Linked DNA regions of Saccharopolyspora erythraea. The protein of the gene in region 1 binds, or shares a complex with, the protein of each later gene. Links are inferred from orthologs where the notes say so. Each region holds a gene or a part of one and is shown in the gene's direction. Other genes may lie near its edges.

The links. Proteins that work in one complex are often made in the same cells at the same time.
Region 2: rplI (region 1) and rpmI share a complex: the UniProt entries of both Bacillus subtilis proteins name them as parts of the 50S ribosomal subunit. The link is inferred for Saccharopolyspora erythraea from one-to-one orthologs.

The regions. Positions count from the first base shown.
Region 1 is NZ_CP054839.1:8,185,611-8,190,326, reverse strand. Bases 1,069-4,052 are described here. They hold rplI (50S ribosomal protein L9), read left to right. Parts: upstream 1,069-2,326; coding sequence 2,327-2,779; downstream 2,780-4,052. Other genes in these bases: dnaB (replicative DNA helicase), read left to right, coding at 3,398-4,052; rpsR (30S ribosomal protein S18), read left to right, coding at 2,067-2,306; HUO13_RS36960 (single-stranded DNA-binding protein), read left to right, coding at 1,537-2,016; rpsF (30S ribosomal protein S6), read left to right, coding at 1,122-1,481. Outside these bases: HUO13_RS36970 (hypothetical protein), read left to right, coding at 1-957; more of dnaB, read left to right, coding at 4,053-4,716. UniProt on the Bacillus subtilis protein: Binds to the 23S rRNA.
Region 2 is NZ_CP054839.1:6,587,962-6,591,483, reverse strand. The notes cover bases 867-3,522. They hold rpmI (50S ribosomal protein L35), read left to right. Parts: upstream 867-1,925; coding sequence 1,926-2,120; downstream 2,121-3,522. Other genes in these bases: HUO13_RS29405 (TrmH family RNA methyltransferase), read left to right, coding at 2,598-3,452; rplT (50S ribosomal protein L20), read left to right, coding at 2,230-2,598; infC (translation initiation factor IF-3), read left to right, coding at 1,231-1,809; HUO13_RS29425 (DUF1844 domain-containing protein), read right to left, coding at 867-978. Also shown: HUO13_RS29430 (LysE family translocator), read right to left, coding at 1-469; more of HUO13_RS29425, read right to left, coding at 649-866.

The DNA.
Region 1 (4,716 bases):
GGTGACGGATCGGCACCGGACGCGCGGGTGCGCGATGAGGGGGTCAACCCGCTGGTGCGGCGGGCGAGGCGCGGCGTCGCCGCCGGGCTGGTCGGGCTGGCGATCACCGCGAGCACGTTCCTCGGCGCGGGCAGCGCCGCCGCCGACACGCTGGTCGTCGACCGCTCGCTGGCGATCGTCGACGCCGTTGTCGGCCAGCCGATCGCGCTGTCGCCGTCGGCGATGGACTTCAAGGTCCGCGAGGCGGTGCTGCTGGCGATGCCGCTGAACTTCAGCGCTGCCGCCGACGCCACCGAGCGCTTCCGGGCGCTGCCGCCGATCCCGCTCGGCACCGCCGAGGAGGGCCGCAACTTCTACTCCGGTGGGGACATCGCCCGTGCCGCCAAGCCCCGCATCGCCCAGCTCGGCCTGCCCGAGGACAAGGTCGATGCGGTGACCTGGCACTTCGGCAACCTGGTGAGCATCGGCAACGCGGTCACCGTCAACGCGGAGGCCCCAGAGGAACCGCCTCCACCGCCGCCGCCCGCGCCCGCCCCGGATCCGCAGCCGGCGCCGCCTCCGCCGCAGCCCGCGCCGCCCGAGACGCCGACCAGCGACGATGTGCAGGCCCCTCCTCCCGGCGCGCCGCTGCCGCCCGAGGCATACGCCACGCAGGGTGCCGCCGCGCCTTACCGGGCGGTGCCCGGCAACTACTCCTACGTGCCCGGCTCGCTGCCGCCGTGGGCGCGATACGGCCAGGTGCCCGGCTTCACACCCGACGTCGGCACCCTCACCAAGCCGTGGGCCGAGCAGCAGCAGAAGCAGCGCGAGCAGGAGCAGGTCCGCGCCGTCGGCAACGCCGAGGCCCTGCCCGCCACCGGCGGCGACCGCGTGGCCCTGCCGGTGCTGCTGGCGGCCGTCTCGATCGCCGGGCTGACCGCCGCGCTCGTGCGCACGTGGGTCCTGCGGAGGCAGTGACCAGGCTCCGCCGGTACGGCCTCGGACCGGGCGTGACCTGCGGCGTGAGGCCCCCGGTGAGGTCCGCCGGGCGCGCTTGCTACCTTTGAACGGTTCGTCGACGCGACGACCCTCCTGCCACGGAAAGCCCGTGGCCGTGAGTCCACAGGAGGTGAGTGGTCTTCATGCGTCATTACGAGCTCATGGTCATCCTCGACCCGAGCCTGGACGAGCGCACTGTCGCTCCGTCACTGGAAAACTTCCTCAACGTCATCCGCAACGACGGTGGCAGCGTCGAGAAGGTCGACGTCTGGGGCCGCCGCCGGCTCGCCTACGAGATCGACAAGCAGGCCGAGGGCATCTACGTGGTCCTCGACCTCAACAGCGAGCCGGCCTCCGTCAAGGAGCTGGACCGCCAGCTGAACCTCAACGAGACGGTGCTGCGGACCAAGGTCCTGCGCCGGGTTGTCGAGCCGCGCAAGGCGGCCCGCGTGGCCCGCGCCGCGGCCAAGGCGGCCAAGCCCCGCACCGAGGCGCCCGCCTGACCGGCGGACAGCGCAGCAGGCGAACCCGCATCTAGGAGACTGGAGTCCCCAGGCGATGGCTGGTGAAACGGTAATCACGGTGGTCGGCAACCTGACCGCCGACCCGGAACTGCGCTTCACCCCGTCCGGCGCCGCGGTGGCGAACTTCACGGTCGCCTCCACGCCCCGGACGTTCGACCGCCAGAGCGGCGAGTGGAAGGACGGCGAGGCGCTGTTCCTGCGCTGCAACATCTGGCGGCAGGCGGCGGAGAACGTCGCGGAGTCGCTCACCCGCGGCATGCGGGTGGTCGTGCAGGGCCGGCTGCGCCAGCGTTCCTTCGAGACGAAGGAAGGCGAGAAGCGCACCGTCGTCGAGCTGGAGGTCGACGAGATCGGCCCCTCGCTGCGCTACGCGACCGCGAAGGTCAACAAGGTCAGCCGCAGCGGTGGCGGGTTCGGCGGCCCCAGTGGGGGCGCCCCGCCCGCGGACGACCCGTGGGGTTCGGCCCCGCCTGCCGGTTCCGGCGGCGGGTTCAGCGACGAGCCGCCGTTCTAACGGCGCCACCCCGCACCAAAGACAGAAGTTTTCGCTCAGGAGGAAGACCGATGGCCAAGGCGCCCGTGCGCAAGCCGAAGAAGAAGGTCTGCGTGTTCTGCAAGGACAAGGCCGCGCAGAGCATCGACTACAAGGACACGACGCTGCTGCGGAAGTACATCTCCGACCGCGGCAAGATCCGTGCCCGTCGCGTGACCGGCAACTGCAGCCAGCACCAGCGCGACGTCGCCATCGCGGTGAAGAACGCCCGCGAGATGGCGCTGCTGCCCTACACCTCGACCGCTCGCTGATCGCTGGAAGGAGACACGTCGTGAAGATCATCCTCACCGCTGACGTGACCGGCCTCGGCGAGTCCGGCGACATCGTCGAGGTCAAGGACGGCTACGCCCGCAACCTGCTCCTGCCCCGCGGCCTGGCGATCGTGGCCACCAAGGGCGCGCAGAAGCAGGTCGAGACGATCCGCCGCACCCAGGAGGCCAAGCGGGTCCGCAACCTGGAGCACGCCCAGGAGCTCAAGCAGCAGCTGCAGGGCCTGGGCCTGGTCAACCTGACCGCCAAGGTCTCCAAGCAGGGCAAGCTGTTCGGTTCGATCACCGCCGCCGACATCGTCTCCGCGGTGCGCAAGGCCGGTGGCCCGAACATCGACAAGCGCTCGGTCGACACCCGCGGGCACATCAAGTCCCTGGGCAAGCACGCCGTCGACGTGCGACTGCACCCCGACGTCAAGGCGTCGGTCAGCGTTCAGATCTCCGCCGCGAGCTGAACGGACGCCGCCGGCAACCGCTGGCGGCGATCGAGCGGATGATGCCGGTCCCTCGGGCTCCGACCGGACCGGCATCCCGTGGCTTTTCGCGGATGGCGCCCCCGTTCTGGTCCTTCTTGATCCATCCGGGGGCGTCGTCACCCTGATGACGTAGTCGTGGTCACTCCCGACCTGGTAGACGAATCGCGTTCCGACACGCCGAAGAACCAACTCGCCCGCGACACGCCGAGAGTTTTCCCCGGATTTCTTCCACAGCTTGCACACAGCCGATGAGCTGGGGGTTCTGGTCGATCTTGACCGGTTGTCCCCAGGTTGTCCCCAGCGGTGCGGCGGCCTGGGGGACAGTTGTCCCCAGGCTTCCACAAGCTGTCCACAGGTTGTCCCGGGGTTTGTCCACAGCTCGGCTTGCCTGCTCCAAGCGGGCGATCTAGCTTCTCCGCGCGTGTGGTGACGCAACTGCGAGTGATCTTGAGCGCTCGCGCGCCAGACTGCGTCCGACGGCTGCACGGGTCGGCATGGGCGTCGTGCCCGGGCACATGACCTGTCGTGCGCACAGGTCGCCTCATCGCGTCGCGCCCGGCGCGGTGGTCCTCGAGGAGGTGTCAGGTACCGGTGACGTTGGCCGACGAACGAGGAGCCGAACCTTCCCCCGGCGGCGGCGGATCCGCGAACTACGACGGGTCGTTCGAACGGCAGCCCCCGCAGGACATCGCCGCCGAGCAGTCCGTCCTCGGCGGCATGATGCTGAGCAAGGACGCCATCGCCGACGTCGTGGAAGTGCTGCGGCCCAACGACTTCTACCGCCCGGCCCACCAGGCCATCTACGACTGCGTCCTCGACCTGTACGGGCGCGGTGAGCCCGCCGACGCGATCACCGTGTCCGCCGAGCTCGACCGCAGGCAGGAACTGCTGCGCGTCGGCGGCGCCCCGTACATGCACACCCTCATCGCGACGGTGCCGACCGCCGCGAACGCCGGCTACTACGCCGAGATCGTCGCCGAGAAGGCGCTGCTGCGGCGGCTGGTCGAGGCAGGCACGCGCATCGTGCAGCTCGGCTACCACGGCTCGGAGGGCTCACCGATCGAGGAGGTCGTCGACCGCGCGCAGGCCGCGATCTACGACGTCACCGAGCGCAGGACCAGCGAGGACTACGCCGCCCTCGAGGACCTCCTGCAGCCCACGATGGACGAGATCGACGCCATCGCCTCCCGCGGCGGCGAGTCCCTGGGCATCCCGACCGGCTTCAGCGACCTCGACGCAGTCACCAACGGCCTGCACCCCGGACAGATGATCATCGTCGCGGCCAGGCCCGGTGTCGGCAAGGCTTTGGCATTGGACACGCCGCTGCCTACGCCATACGGCTGGACGACGATGGGCGGGGTCCAGGTCGGTGACGAGTTGCTGGGTTCAGACGGGACCCCCACCACCGTTGTCGCCGCTACCGAGGTCATGGACGACCGACCGTGCTATGAAGTCGAGTTCTCCGATGGCTCTGTGATCGTCGCCGACGCCGAACACCAGTGGAAGGTCACCACCCGAGCCCGCCGCCGCCAGATCACCGAGAACAAGACGTCCCTGTACTGGGAGCAATCGGCCATCGCGCGAGTCCAGGCCGTCTATGAGCAATCCTTGGCCGAGCAGGACCAGCTCATCAGCTCCAGGGAAGCCCTTGCGCTGATTGGCGAGGAGTTCCGGAACACGCTCCACCGCATCGTTACCAAGGTGTGGCGCGGAACCAAGGAGCTTCGCCCCTTCTCTGGCCAGATGCGTAGTGGAACCGTTCCCACCCCGGTGTTCTCCAGGCAGGAGTTCCTGGGCGAGCTGTACGACTGGATCACTCGCCCGATGAACGCCTCCACCAAGGCGACGCACAGCGAGATCGCCACGACCAAGGACATCTTCGATCAACTGCGATGCTCGGACGGCCGGCTGAACTT
Region 2 (3,522 bases), 1.6 Mb from region 1 along the record:
TCAGCCCCAGCGCGAGCATCTGGACCGGAACGTGACCGCTGGGGTGGTCGACGAACTGCGGCAGCACCGCTGACAGGAAGATGAGCGACTTCGGGTTGGCCACGCCGACCGCGAAGCCCTCCCACAGCGTGCGCAGGCCGCCGCGCGTGGCGGTCAGCTCGGGCATCGCTCCGGTGGGCGCCCCGCCGGCCCGCCACGCCTTGACGCCGAGGAAGACCAGGTAGGCGGCCCCGGCGAGCTTCAGGGCGGTGAACGCGACCAGCGAGCGCTCCACGACCGACCCCACGCCCAGGGCGATCGCCACCACGAGCACGCAGGTGCCGATCGCGTTGCCGAGCACGCTGGTCAGCGCGACCCGGCGGCCGTGGGCCAGCGCGCGTCCGACCACGAACAGCACGCTCGGCCCCGGCACGGCGATGATGAGCAGGGCCGTGGCGGCGAAAACGAGTATCCGGTCCGGGGAAACCACTTCAGCGCACCTCCGTCGCGCATGACCACCGCGGTCGCGCAGGGGTGACGTTAGCCGGGGTTCGGCCGGGTCCGCCTCCGGTGCCGAGCCCGCCAGTGCTCCGAGCCGTTCAGTGCTCGAAGCCGGTCAGCAAACCGGGCCGGTCAGTACAGCGGTCCGGGTCAGTGCAACGGGCCGGGTCAGTACACGGGGCCCGTGTACTTCTCGCCCGGTCCCTGGCCGGGGGCGTCGGGCACCGCGGAGGACTCGCGGAAGGCGCGCTGCAGGCTCTGCAGCCCGTCGCGGATCGGCCCCGCGTGCGGCCCCAGGTACTCCACGGCCGAGGTCACCAGGCCCGCCAGGGCGGTGATCAGGCGGCGCGCCTCGTCCAGGTCCCGCGACGGCGCGGCGTCGGGGTCGTCGTGGCTGAGGCCCAGCTTCTCGGCGGCGGCCGACATCAGCATGACGGCGGCGCGGCTGATGACCTCGACGCTGGGAACATCGGCGAGCTCGCGGACGTTGAGCTGCATGTCCGCGTCGTGGAACTGCTCGTCGCCGGCGTCGGCGGAGGGCTGGGTTGGCTGCCGTTCGGTCACGCCTGCTACCCTGGCACGAGCGACCAGCCCCCGCGCAGCCGGGGGCGGCAAAGTGGAGCCCCGCTCCCACCCGAGTAGCCGCATTCTTGAAGGCTTCCGGGTCTTGGTCCCGCCGGTGGCGCACGCGCCTCGGCGGAACGAACGGTATCGCCATACCGGTTCGAGGGGCGAGCTTCACGCGCCGCGGTGCAGCAGTGCAAGCCATCGAACCGAGGAGGCCCCATCAGCTCCGAGACGCGCATCAACGACCGCATCCGCGTGCCCGAGGTCCGGTTGGTCGGACCCAACGGCGAACAGGTCGGTATCGTCCGCATCGAGGACGCGCTCCGGCTGGCGCAGGAAGCGGATCTGGACCTTGTCGAGGTCGCCCCGCAGGCGCGCCCGCCGGTCTGCAAGCTCATGGACTACGGCAAGTTCAAGTACGAGAGTGCGCAGAAGGCTCGCGAATCGCGCCGCAACCAGCAGCAGACCGTCATCAAGGAGCAGAAGCTCCGCCCGAAGATCGACCCGCACGACTACGAGACGAAGAAGGGCCACGTGTCCCGCTTCCTCGGCCAGGGTCACAAGGTCAAGGTGACGATCATGTTCCGCGGTCGTGAGCAGTCGCGTCCCGAGCTGGGCTTCCGGTTGCTGCAAAGGCTGGCCGACGACGTTTCCGAGCTGGGCTTCATCGAGGCCAACCCGAAGCAGGACGGCCGGAACATGATCATGGTCCTGGCGCCGCACAAGACCAACAAGACCAAGCCCAAGGCGAACGCGTCGTAAGCCGCGGCGGGGCGCACGAGCCCGCCGTGTTCGACGGAACGCGCATGTGACCGGGCAGGGTCGAGCAGATCCTGCCCGGCTTCCATGCGAACCCCCGAAGAAATTGAGGATCGAAGATGCCGAAGAACAAGACGCACAGCGGCACTGCCAAGCGGTTCCGCGTCACGGGCAGCGGCAAGCTGCGCCGGGAGCAGGCCGGTCGTCGGCACATCCTGGAGAAGAAGTCCAGCCGCGTCACCCGCCGGCTCGAGGGCACCGAAGCGGTTGCCAAGGCCGACGTCAAGCGCATCAACAAGCTGCTGGGTCGCTGAGCCGGATCCCCATCCGCGCTCACGGCGGGCTCCCGGGCCCGCCGTGTGAATCCCAGTCCCACGCCCGGGCGGTCGCCCCGCCCCCGATGAGATCAACAGGACGGACCCCGTGGCACGCGTCAAGCGGGCAGTGAACGCCCAGAAGAAGCGCCGGACGATTCTCGAGTCGGCGAAGGGCTACCGTGGTCAGCGCTCGCGCCTGTACCGCAAGGCCAAGGAGCAGATGCTCCACTCGATGACCTACTCCTACCGCGACCGGAGGGCTCGCAAGGGCGACTTCCGGAAGCTGTGGATCACCCGCATCAACGCCGCGACCCGGCAGAACGGCATGAGCTACAACCGCTTCGTGCAGGGTCTCAAGGCCGCCGGTGTGGAGGTCGACCGCAAGATCCTGGCAGAGCTGGCCGTCAACGACTCGCAGGCCTTCGCCGCGCTGGTCGACGTCGCCAAGCAGAACCTGCCGGAAGGTGCGGCCTGATCGCCCAGGGCGCGCATTCGGCTTCACGACCCGGGACGGACGCTCCGCTGACGGAGCGTTCCTCCCGGGTCGTCGTCGCTCGCAAGCTCACCCGCCGCGCGGGCCGGGAGAAGGCGGGCGCCTTCCTCGTCGAGGGCGCCCAGGCCGTGCGCGAGGCGCTGGCGGCCCACGCCGAGGGCGCCACCGCGGTCCGCGAGGTGTTCGTCACCGATGACCCGCGCCACGACGAGCTGCTGGACCGGGCACGGGCGGCCTCGATCCCGGTGCGCCTGGTCACCGAACGCGCGGCAGCCTCGCTGTCGGAGACGGTGACCCCGCAGGGGCTCGTGGCCGTCTGCGACGTGCCCGCCACCGCGCTCGCCGACGCGCTCGCGGCGCGTCCCGCGCTGGTCGCGGTGCTGGTCGGGATCTCCGACCCGGGCAACGCGGGCACCGTCGTGCGGGTGGCCGACGCGGCCGGAGCGGGCGCGGTGCTGTTCGCCGGTGACACCGTGGACGCCTTCAACGGCAAGGCGGTCCGCGCCTCCACCGGCAGCCTGTTCCACCTCCCGGTGGCCCGCGAGCGCGACGTGAGCGCGGTGTTCGCCGCGTGCCGTGAGGCGGGCCTGCGGCTGGTGGGCGCCGACGGCTACGCCACCGACGACCTGGACTCCGCGGACCGCAGCGGTGCGCTGGCCGCACCGACGGCGTGGGTGTTCGGAAGCGAGGCCCACGGCCTGCCCGGCCACGTCACCGCCGAGCTCGACGGCACCCTGCGGGTGCCCCTCTACGGCCGCGCCGAGAGCCTGAACCTGGCGACCGCCGCCGCCGTCTGCCTGTACGCCTCGGCCCGCGCCCAGCACCGCGCGGGCTGATCGGCCGACGCCGCCGCCCGCCTGCCGGACCGCCCGGCGGCACACCTGCCGAGGTCCCGCCGCACCGCCC